Flexivirga oryzae: one gene and its partners. The protein of the gene in region 3 interacts with the protein of the main gene of each other region in a pairwise test. Links are inferred from orthologs where the notes say so. Each region holds a gene or a part of one and is shown on either strand. Other genes may lie near its edges. The genes, in order: FHU39_RS11855, rplL and dnaE.

Region 1 (3,034 bases), 1.9 Mb from region 3 along the record:
CGGGATCTTGTAGTCAACCTCGTCGGGGTCGCAGTTGGTGTCCAGGATCGCGATGACCGGGATGTTCAGCTTGCGCGCCTCGGTGACGGCGAGGTGCTCCTTCTTGGTGTCGACGACCCAGACGGCCGAGGGCACCTTGGCCATGTCGCGGATACCGCCGAGGGTGCGCTCCAGCTTGTCCTTCTCCCGCTTGAGGACCAGGAGCTCCTTCTTGGTGCGACCGGAGCCGGCGACGTCGGCGTAGTCGATCTCCTCGAGCTCCTTGAGCCGCGCGAGACGCTTGTGGACGGTGTTGAAGTTGGTCAGCATGCCGCCGAGCCAGCGGTGGTTGACGTAGGGCATGCCGACGCGGGTGGCCTGCTCCTGGATCGACTCCTGCGCCTGCTTCTTGGTGCCGACGAACAGGATCGTGCCGCCGTGGGCCACGGTCTGCTTGATGAACTCGAACGCGTCGTTGATGTAGGTCAGCGACTGCTGCAGGTCGATGATGTAGATGCCGTTGCGCTCGGTGAGGATGAAGCGCTTCATCTTGGGGTTCCAGCGACGGGTCTGGTGCCCGAAGTGGACGCCGCTCTCGAGGAGCTGGCGGGTCGTGACGACGGCCATGCCGAAGTCCTTTCTGATATGGGTTTCCAGTTGTCTTCACGCATGTCGTCGGTATGACGCACACGCAAACCTGGCGCCCCGATGGGTCCGGACCGACCCGCTCCCCGAGGAGAACCGGCCGGACTGACGGACCCACCCCGGCATACACCGGCGTGAGACGCGCGAATTCGACCCAGTGGTGACACTGGGCCGTGGCAACAGTCTACGGGCACCGGCACCGGCAGCGAAATCGGGCGGTCGCGAGGGCCTCTACCGACGCGCGGCGCGGGCGCGGGCCGCGTCGTTCCGGGGCGGGTCTAGCGTGACAGGTCTATGGACACGCAGCTGATCGACCGCATGCAGGGCTTCGGCGCCACGATCTTCGGGGAGATGTCGGCCCTGGCCGCACGCACCGGCGCCATCAACCTCGGGCAGGGCTTCCCGGACACCGACGGCCCGACGCAGGTGCTGGAGGCGGCCCGGCGCGCCATCGCGGACGGCCGCAACCAGTATCCGCCGGCGCGCGGCATACCCGAACTGCGCGCAGCGATCGCCGCGCACCAGCGCCGCTTCTACGACCTGAGCATCGACGCCGACACCCAGGTGCTGGTCACCGTGGGCGCGACCGAGGCGATCGCGTCGGCCGTGCTCGCGCTGTGTGAGCCGGGTGACGAGGTGGTCACCTTCGAGCCCTACTACGACTCGTATGCCGCGACGATCGCGCTGGCCGGAGCCGTCCGCCGGACCAGTCCGCTGCGCTTCCCGGACTTCGCGATCGACGAGGAGTCGTTGCGGGCGGCGTTCTCGGACAAGACCCGCCTGGTGCTGCTCAACACCCCGCACAACCCGACCGGGAAGGTGTTCACCCGGGCCGAGCTGGAGCTGATCGCTGGCTTGGCCCGCGAGCACGACGCGATCGTGGTCACCGACGAGGTGTACGAGCACCTGGTCTTCGACGGCGGGCAGCACGTGCCGATGGCGACGCTGCCGGGGACGTTCGACCGGACGATCACGATCAGTTCGGGGGGCAAGACGTTCGCGGCGACCGGGTGGAAGGTCGGCTGGCTGAGCGGTCCGGCGGAGCTAGTGACGGCCTGCGCGACCGTCAAGCAGTTCCTGACGTATGTCGGCAGCGGCCCCTTCCAGCCCGCGATCGCGACCGGCCTCGGCCTGCCGGACGAGGTGTTCACGTCGCTGGCGCACACCCTGCAGGACGGGCGCGACATCCTGACCCGCGGTCTGCGCGAGGCCGGGCTGGCGGTCAGCGAGCCGCAGGCGACGTACTTCGCGATCGCCGACGTGTCGTCGGTCGGTGCGACCGACGCGCTGGAATTCTGTTGGCAGTTGCCGGAACTCGTGGGTGTCGTCGGTGTGCCGGTGTCGGTCTTCTGCGACGATCCCGAGCTGGGCCGGACGTTGGTCCGTTTCGCGTTCTGCAAGCGTCCGGAGGTGCTGACCGAGGCCGCGACCCGGCTCGCCCGCCTCGCCGCCCCGACCCCCTGAACCGCTCACCCCCTTGCCGAAAGGCTCAGCAACGCGCGACAGGCTCAGCAAATTGGCCCTTCGCGGCGCGGTGTTTCTGGGCCCGTGAGCATTTGCTGGGCCTCTCGGCAAGAGGGGGTACGTGGCGGGGACGAGTCCACAGCCCCGCGGGTGGCCGGGCAGTGTCCACAGGCGCGGCTGCGGCCACTGGTCCGGCGGGAGGCCGCGGCGCAGCCTGCGGACATGAGCAATGTGTGGCGCGCCGTGGCCGCCTTCGTCGCGGCAGCCGGTGCGGCGCTCGGTGGCGGGTCCGCTGCTCCTCCGGTCAGCCTTGACCCGACACCGGCAGACGGTTTCCGGTGGCCGCTGCACCCGAAACCGCAGGTGCTGCGACCGTTCGAGGCGCCGCCGCAGCCGTGGGCCGCGGGGCACCGGGGCGCCGATCTCGCGGGGTCGGTCGGCCAACCGGTGCTCGCGGCGGGTGCCGGCACGGTGTCCTTCTCGGGCGTGATCGCTGGTCGCGGCGTGATCGCCGTACAGCACGCCGGAGGGCGGCGGACTACCTACGAGCCGGTGACCGATCGGGATCCCACGGGCACCGTCGAGGCGGCCGGCGACCGCATCGCCACCCTGGCGGCCGGAGACCACTGCGGGGACAGACCGTGCCTGCACTGGGGACTGCTGGTCGGCCCGAACAACTATCGAGATCCGTTGTCGCTGCTGGAGTTTCGACCGGTGCGGCTGCTTCCTCTCGGCTGACCGACCCGATCGGCGGGTCTCAGGCCTTACCGGCGGCGTTCGGCCGCTTCGGCCACGGCCACGCCTTGCACCCCTGCAGGCCGAGCGTCTGCTGCTGCATCACCGGGGCGTAGGCGCCCTTCTTCGAGCACAACTGGTGCCCGTGGCCCAGCGCATGGCCGACCTCGTGGTTGACCATGTACTCGCGATAGGTGCCGAGCTGGCCCTT
Region 2 (3,036 bases), on a different replicon or contig from region 3:
CGCGGAGCCGAGCAGGTGCCGGGCGGGGACTTCGCCGTGACGACCTACGACGGGCCGTTCATCGACCTGGACCGGGCGTACGGCGTGCTCGGCCAGTCGGTGACGGAGCGGGCGATGTCCGGCGACGGGCCGGTGCGGGAGCGTTACCTCCCACGCGGTGACGAGAAGGACCTGATCGACCACACCACGATCGTGTGGTGGCCGGTCACCACACGATCGTGACCGGCGGTCAGGCGCCGGCGGGCGCCGATTTGCCTGCCGGTCGCTTCGGAACGTACCCTTGAGGCACCGAAGACCGCCGGTTGTTCATGTGCCCCGGCACATGACCGAAGGTTCCGCGACGAGCGGGCGACCAGCGCAGGTGAGCCAGGCAGCACGACCACGTCATACCTGTTATGACGCGTGACTCATGTGAGCCCCGGACACTTGTGCCGGGGCTCTTTTTCGTATGTCGGGCCGCGGCGATCCATCGGGACGAACATTCACCGATCAAGGAGGTCCGCATGGCCAGGTCCGACAAGTCGGCTGCCATCGCCGAGCTCACGGACAAGTTCCGTGACTCGGGTGCGGCCGTGCTGACGGAGTACCGCGGTCTGTCCGTGGCACAGCTCACCGAGCTGCGCAACTCCATCCGTGAGCACGCGACCTACACCGTGGTGAAGAACACGCTCACCAAGCGCGCCGCCGAGGCGGCCGGTGTGACGGCATTCGAGGGCGACCTACAGGGTCCGTCCGCGATCGCCTTCATCACCGGTGACCCGGTGGAGGCTGCCAAGGGGCTGCGTGACTTCGCCAAGGCGAACCCTCTGCTGGTGATCAAGGGCGGCGTCATGGACGGCAAGGCCCTGTCATCGGAAGAGATCACCAAGCTTGCGAGCCTCGAGTCTCGCGAGACCCTGCTCGCCAAGCTGGCCGGCGCCATGAACGCGTCGCTCAGCCAGGCGGTCTACCTCTTCGCCGCGCCGCTGTCGCAGACCGCTCGGGTCGTCGACGCACTGCGTGCCAAGGTCGAGACCGAGGGCCCGGTTGCCACCGACGCCCCGGCCGCTGCCGCCGAAGAGACCGCGCCCTCGGCCCCGGCCGAGGCTGCGACCGACGTCGCCGAGGGTGGCGACGAGAGCTGAGTGCTCCGGCATACGGCTCGAATCTTTAACAAGGACAAAGCCACTCACGGCATACGACCTGCGTGGTCGTAGAAACGAACGAAAGGTTGCCAACCATGGCAAAGCTCAGCACCGAAGAGCTCCTTGACCAGTTCAAGGAGATGACCCTGATCGAGCTCAGCGAGTTCGTCAAGGAGTTCGAGGACACCTTCAACGTCACCGCTGCGGCTCCGGTCGCCGTCGCCGCTGCTGGTGGCGCCGCCGGTGGTGCGGCCGCCGAGGCCGCCGAGGAGAAGACCGAGTTCGACGTCATCCTCACCGCCGCCGGTGACAAGAAGATCCAGGTCATCAAGGAGGTCCGCGCGCTGACCTCCCTCGGCCTGAAGGAGGCCAAGGACCTGGTGGACGGCGCTCCGAAGCCGGTTCTGGAGAACGTCGACAAGGACGCGGCCGAGAAGGCCAAGGAGCAGCTCGAGGGCGCCGGCGCGTCCGTCGAGCTCAAGTGAGCTGACGCTTCACAGCTTCACTGAGGCGGCCCGATCCCACCTGGGATCGGGCCGCTTTCGTGTGGGTGGCGCGGTCTCGACGCAGAGCTGGAGACGATGAGTATGCTCACGCGACGTGATGCGGATGAGGTGCTCCCGGGCTGCACTGAGTGGTGCGGCATGCCTCCTCCTGATCGTGGGGTGTTCGTCATCGGGCAAACCGGTGACGGCACGACATGTGTCGTCACCCGCAGAGGCCAGCCGCTCACGGTCTACCGGTAGCGGGCATGCTTCATCGGTGGGCCAGACCGCTCGGGCCGCTCCCGCTGATCTGCGCGTGGTGGCACGGAAGTCGTACGAGGTCACTGCTGGGGTCGTGGGCCACGTGGCTGTCTTCGGTGATTGGATCGCGTACGCGTCCGGGCCAAGCGGTGGAGCCAACCCCACCACGGTCTCGGTGATCAACCGGCGAACCGGCGCCGTGCGCCGGATCGCCACGACTGCATGGGCCGACGGGCAGACGGATTGGGTCGAGGGCACCGGTAACTGGGTGTTCTGGACCGATCAGAGTTTTGAGCCGACCGACGCGACGACTCCGGCGTGGACATTCAAGGGGATGGATCTGCTGACCGGCAAGGTCATCGAGCTGGACCATTCGGACTCGTGGTCGTCGCCCACTCCGATCCCACGCGCCGCCAACGGTTACGTGGTGTGGTATCGCGCAGCGAACAGGAAGGGGACCACTGCGACGGTGTGGACCTTCACACCGAAGACCGGCAAGAAGCACAAGATCGGCACCGGTTGGTACTCGTTCACCACCCCTGCCAAAGGGTTCGTCGTGTTCACGAGGCTGATCGAGCCCAGCAGCCCGAGCACGAAGCTGATGGACGTCAGCCTGTCGTCCGGGCAGGTTCGGCAGATTCAGGGTGGTCCGGACGCGACCATTCCACGGACCGCCAATGGGTCTGACCTCCTGGTCTGGCTGGCACCGTCGGTGAATGATGCGGAGAGCGTCAACTGGGAGACCGGAGTTTCCGGACGGTCGACGTCTCTGGTTGAGCCTGCGGCAACGATGGCGGTCCCTGGCAAGAACTTCGTCGCGTTCGCGGACAGAGACGGCGATCTCGAGGTGGTCAACGCAGCCAACGCTCATGACCTGCTCACGGTGACGACGGATCCCGTGTTCGTTCCCTGCCGTGTCGCCGCCGGTGGCAGCACTGTTGCCTGGTGTGAGCAGGAGTCGTCGACGCGGATCATGATCCGGACCGTAGAGGTCAGCTAGCCGGCCATCGCGGACCCGTCGAAGGGAAGTGCCCGCCGCTCCGAGTTGCACCGACACGATGGGCGCGATCAATGACTCAATGACCGCCTCACAATCTTCGCCGCCTGGGGCTACCGTCTGACGATGCCGCAGCAGACGTATTGGAAGGTCCCGTTTGAGTGGACAG
Region 3 (4,289 bases):
GCTCGGTCCCGGTCTCGCCGTACTGGTGGTACCACTGCGAGATCGTCCCGCCCCCGCCCGAGCCGCCGCTCGCACCACCGGTGCCGCCCCCGGTGCCGCCCCCGCCGGACGAACGGCCGGTGTTGCCCCCGCACGCGGCGAGCGCGCCCGCGGCGAGGATCCCGCCACCGGCGGCCAGCAGCTGACGCCGGGACGGCGTACTCACAGTCGCATAACGTCTCATGATCGAAAACATAGCGGGCCGAACGGACATCCGGCCGGATTGACGCCCGCCGGGCGGGCAGGTCATCCGACCAGGCAGGCCGGGCCCAGCAGCGCCTTCAGGTCACCGAAGAGCGCCGGGGAGGCGGTGACCCGCAACCCGTCGTCCAGCTTGACGGTGACCGACCGACCCGGCTGGGTGAGCTTCAGGTGCACCTCGGTGGCGCCCGGGTGCTCGCCGAGCACGCCCTTGAGCCGGTGCGCGAGGCCGTTGTTGGCCCGCACCAGCGGCATCGTCAGCACCACCGGACCGCGCACGTCGCCCTTCAGCTCCGGCAGCGTCATCTCCTGCGCGGACAGCGACCTGGTGTCGTCGCGCTCCAGCACCCGGCCCTTGACGACGCACACCGTGTCGGGGCTGAGCATGGTCGAGACGGTCATGTAGGTCTTGGCGAAGAACAGCACCTCGATGCTGCCCTCCAGGTCCTCCACGGTCGCGATCGCCCACAGCTCGCCGCGCTTGTTGCGTTTGAGCTGCAACCCGGTGATCAGTCCGGCGATGGTGACCATCGAGCCCTCCTTGGGCGCGTCGTCACCTTGCAGCCGGGCGATCGAGGTGTCCGCGTGCTGGGCGAGCACGTGCTCGATGCCGAACAGCGGGTGGTCGGAGACGTAGAGCCCGAGCATGTCCCGCTCGAACGCCAGCTTGGTCTGCTTGTCCCACTCGATCTCGGGGATCACCGGCAACGCGGCAAGGTCGATCGCCGGCTCGTCACCGAAGCCGCCGAACAGCGACTCCTGGCCCTGCTCGCGCTTCTTGGCCTCCTCGGACATGGCGTCGACGTAGGGCTCGTGCACCTGCACCAGACCCTGCCGCGGGTGCCCCAGCTCGTCGAACGCCCCTGCCTTGATGAGGGATTCGATGGTGCGCTTGTTGCAGACGGCGGAGCCGCACTTGCGCAGGAAGTCCTCGAAGGAGACGAACTTGCCCTTCTCCTCGCGGGCTCGCACGATGTCGTCGACGACGTTGGAACCGACGTTGCGGATCGCGGTCAGCCCGAAGCGGATGTCCTCCCCGACGGCGGTGAACTCCGCCTCCGACTCGTTGACGTCCGGCGGCAGCACCCGGACACCCAGCTTGCGGGTGTCGGCGAGGTAGATCGCCATCTTGTCCTTGGAGTCCTGCACCGAGGTGAGCAGCGCCGCGGCATACTCCGCCGGGTAGTTGGCCTTGAGGTAGGCCGTCCACACCGACACCAGGCCGTAACCGGCCGTGTGCGACTTGTTGAAGGCGTACTGGCCGAAGGGGAGCATGGTCTCCCACATCTTGTCGGCCGCTTCGGAGGAGAAGCCGTTCTTCGCCATACCCTCCTTGAAGGCCGGCTCCAGCTCGTCCAGGATCTCCTTCTTCTTCTTACCCATCGCCTTGCGCAGGGTGTCCGCGCCGCCGAGGGTGAAGCCCGCCAGCTGGCGGGCGATCGCCATCGTCTGCTCCTGGTAGACCAGCAGGTGGTAGGTCTCGCCGAGGATCGGGTCGAGGGCTTCCTTCAGCTCCGGGTGGATCGCGGTGATCGGCTGCCGGCCGTTCTTGCGCTCGGCGTAGTCGGTGTGCGCGTTGGCGGCCATCGGCCCCGGCCGGTAGAGCGCCAGGACCGCCGCGACGTCCTCGAACCGGGTCGGGCGCATCAGCTTCAGCAGGTTGCGCATGGCACCGCCGTCGAGCTGGAACACCCCCAGGGTGTCGCCGCGCGCCATCAGCTCGTAGGTCTTCGGGTCGTCCAGCGGGATTGTCTCGGTCGAGATGTCGATGCCGCGGTTGGCCTTGATGATCTTGATCGCGTGATCGAGGATGCCCAGGTTGCGCAACCCGAGGAAGTCCATCTTGATCAGGCCCATCGCCTCGCACTGCGGGTAGGCGAAGCCGGCGATGATCATGCCGTCCTTGTCGCGACGGTGCATCGGCAGCACGTCGAGCAGCGGCTCGGACGACAGGATGAACGCGCACGCGTGCACGCCCGTGCCGCGGATCAGGCCCTCCAGGCCGAGACCGGTGTCCAGGACCTTCTTGACGTCGGGGTCCTGCTCGTAGAGCGTCCGGATGTCGGCGCCCTCGTTGTAACGGTCGTGCTCGGGGTTGAACAGCTCCTTCAGCGGGACACCCTTGCCCTGCACGTCCGGCGGCATCGTCTTGCTGATCTTGTCGCCCAGGCTGAACGGGTAGCCGAGGATGCGGTTGGCGTCCTTGACGGCCGCCTTGGCCTTGATCGTGCCGAACGTGTTGACCTGCGAGGTGTAGGCCTCACCGTATTTGTCGGTGACGTAGTCGATGATCTTGTCGCGCTGGCGGTCGTCGAAGTCGAGGTCGATGTCGGGCGGGCTGATCCGCTCGGGGTTGAGGAACCGCTCGAACAGCAGCTTGTGCTCGATCGGGTCGAGCTCGGTGATGCGCGTCAGATAGGCCACGATCGACCCGGTCGCCGACCCACGACCGGGGCCGACCGACACACCGACGTCGCGTGCGTGCTGGCAGATGTCGGCGACGACCAGGAAGTAGGACGAGAAGCCCATCGGCTCGATGACCGCCATCTCGGTCTCGATGCGGTCCAGGACCTCCTGGCCCGGCTCGCCGCCGTAGCGCAGCTGGATGCCCTCCTGGATCTTCGTGCGCAGGAAGGTCTCCGGCGTGTGCCCGTCGGGCACCTCGAACTTGGGCATCCGGTCGACCTCGGCGAAGACCTCGCCGTAGTCGCCGACCATCTCCGCCACGGCCAGCGTGTTGTCGCACGCCTGCGGCAGCTCGCGGAACAGCTCGCGCATCTCCTGCGCCGACTTCAGGTAGTAGCCGTCGCCGTTGAACTTGAACCGGCCCGGGTCGTCCTTGTTCTTGCCGACCCCGACGCACAGCAGGTCGTCGTGACTGTCGGCCTGGTCGGCGGTCACGTAGTGGCTGTCGTTGGTGGCCAGCAGCGGTATGTCGAGCCGCTTGGCGATGTCCAGCAGACCCGACCGCACCGACCGCTCGATGTCCAGGCCGTGGTCCATCAGCTCCAGGAAGTAGCTGTCCTTGCCGAAGATGTCCTGGTATGCCGCGGCGGCCGCCAACGCCTCGTCGAACTGCCCGAGCCGCAACCGGGTCTGCACCTCACCGGACGGGCACCCGGTGGTCGCGATAATGCCGGTCGAGTGCTGCGAGATCAGCTCCCGGTCCATGCGGGGCTTCATGTAGTAGCCCTCGAAGCTGGCCAGCGAGCTGAGCCGGAACAGGTTGCGCAACCCGGCCGCGTCCTTGGCCCACATCGTCATATGGGTGTAGCGGCCGCCACCGGAGACGTCCTTGCCGCCCTCACCGTCGACGTTGGCGTCGCGCTTGCCGCCCGGCGCCCAGAACTCCTGCTTGCGCGAGAAGCGGGAACTCGGCGCGACGTAGGCCTCGATGCCGATGATCGGCTTGACATCGGAACCCTTTGTGGCACCGAAGAATTCGTAAGCACCGAACATGTTGCCGTGGTCGCTCATGGCGATCGCCGGCATCCCCAGGCGCTCCACCTCGGCGATCATCGGCTTGACTTTCGCCGCCCCGTCGAGCATGGAGTATTCGGTGTGCACATGCAGGTGCACGAAGTTGGCGGAGGCGGCAGGATCGGACATCGCGACGAGTCTAGGACCGGGGTCGGACAGCCCGTGCAGGGCACGCGCGGATGTGACGAATGAGGCTGGTGGTATGGCGGGGCGCCTTTCGTCATACCCGGCCCGTCCCCAACCACCGACCGTCGGCACTTCGGGACGCCTTCGCGCGCCAAACCCGTCCCCAACCACCGACCGTCGGCACTTCGGGACGCCGCATCGCCCCAAACCCGTCCCCAACCACCGACCGTCGGCACTTCGGGACGCCGCATCGCCCCAAACCCGTCCCCAACCACCGACCGTCGGCACTTCGGGACGCCGCGAGCCGCTCGCCGCAGAGCGCCCGCTCAGCCCTCCCGGGCGATCTCCAGTGCCCGCGCGAGGTCGGCGGGGTACGGGCTCTCGAAGGTCACCCACTCGCCCGACCCGGGGTGCGTGAAGCCGAGCGCCTTCGCGTGCAACCA

Evidence for each region.
Region 1: the proteins of dnaE (region 3) and FHU39_RS11855 interact in binary tests that used the Escherichia coli proteins (3 or more experiments, as listed by UniProt). The link is inferred for Flexivirga oryzae from one-to-one orthologs.
Region 2: the proteins of dnaE (region 3) and rplL interact in binary tests that used the Escherichia coli proteins (3 or more experiments, as listed by UniProt). The link is inferred for Flexivirga oryzae from one-to-one orthologs.

What each region holds. Positions count from the first base shown.
Region 1 is NZ_JACHVQ010000001.1:2,510,485-2,513,518, forward strand. What follows is about bases 118-3,003. They hold FHU39_RS11855 (pyridoxal phosphate-dependent aminotransferase), read left to right. Parts: upstream 118-918; coding sequence 919-2,088; downstream 2,089-3,003. Other genes in these bases: rpsB (30S ribosomal protein S2), read right to left, coding at 118-606; FHU39_RS11860 (M23 family metallopeptidase), read left to right, coding at 2,311-2,826; FHU39_RS11865 (DUF3152 domain-containing protein), read right to left, coding at 2,846-3,003. Outside these bases: more of rpsB, read right to left, coding at 1-117; more of FHU39_RS11865, read right to left, coding at 3,004-3,034. UniProt on the Escherichia coli protein: Shows aminotransferase activity with methionine and histidine as substrates, and to a lesser extent also with phenylalanine.
Region 2 is NZ_JACHVQ010000005.1:39,417-42,452, forward strand. Bases 27-2,914 are described here. They hold rplL (50S ribosomal protein L7/L12), read left to right. Parts: upstream 27-1,219; coding sequence 1,220-1,609; downstream 1,610-2,914. Other genes in these bases: FHU39_RS21095 (MerR family transcriptional regulator), read left to right, coding at 27-222; rplJ (50S ribosomal protein L10), read left to right, coding at 504-1,124; FHU39_RS21110 (hypothetical protein), read left to right, coding at 2,070-2,870. Also shown: more of FHU39_RS21095, read left to right, coding at 1-26; FHU39_RS21115 (GNAT family N-acetyltransferase), read left to right, coding at 2,994-3,036. UniProt on the Escherichia coli protein: The binding site for several of the GTPase factors involved in protein synthesis (IF-2, EF-Tu, EF-G and RF3). Is thus essential for accurate translation.
Region 3 is NZ_JACHVQ010000001.1:644,845-649,133, reverse strand. The notes cover bases 86-4,226. They hold dnaE (DNA polymerase III subunit alpha), read right to left. Parts: upstream 3,850-4,226; coding sequence 286-3,849; downstream 86-285. Other genes in these bases: FHU39_RS02975 (RluA family pseudouridine synthase), read right to left, coding at 4,173-4,226; FHU39_RS02985 (ABC transporter substrate-binding protein), read right to left, coding at 86-223. Outside these bases: more of FHU39_RS02985, read right to left, coding at 1-85; more of FHU39_RS02975, read right to left, coding at 4,227-4,289. UniProt on the Escherichia coli protein: DNA polymerase III is a complex, multichain enzyme responsible for most of the replicative synthesis in bacteria. This DNA polymerase also exhibits 3' to 5' exonuclease activity. The alpha chain is the DNA polymerase catalytic subunit.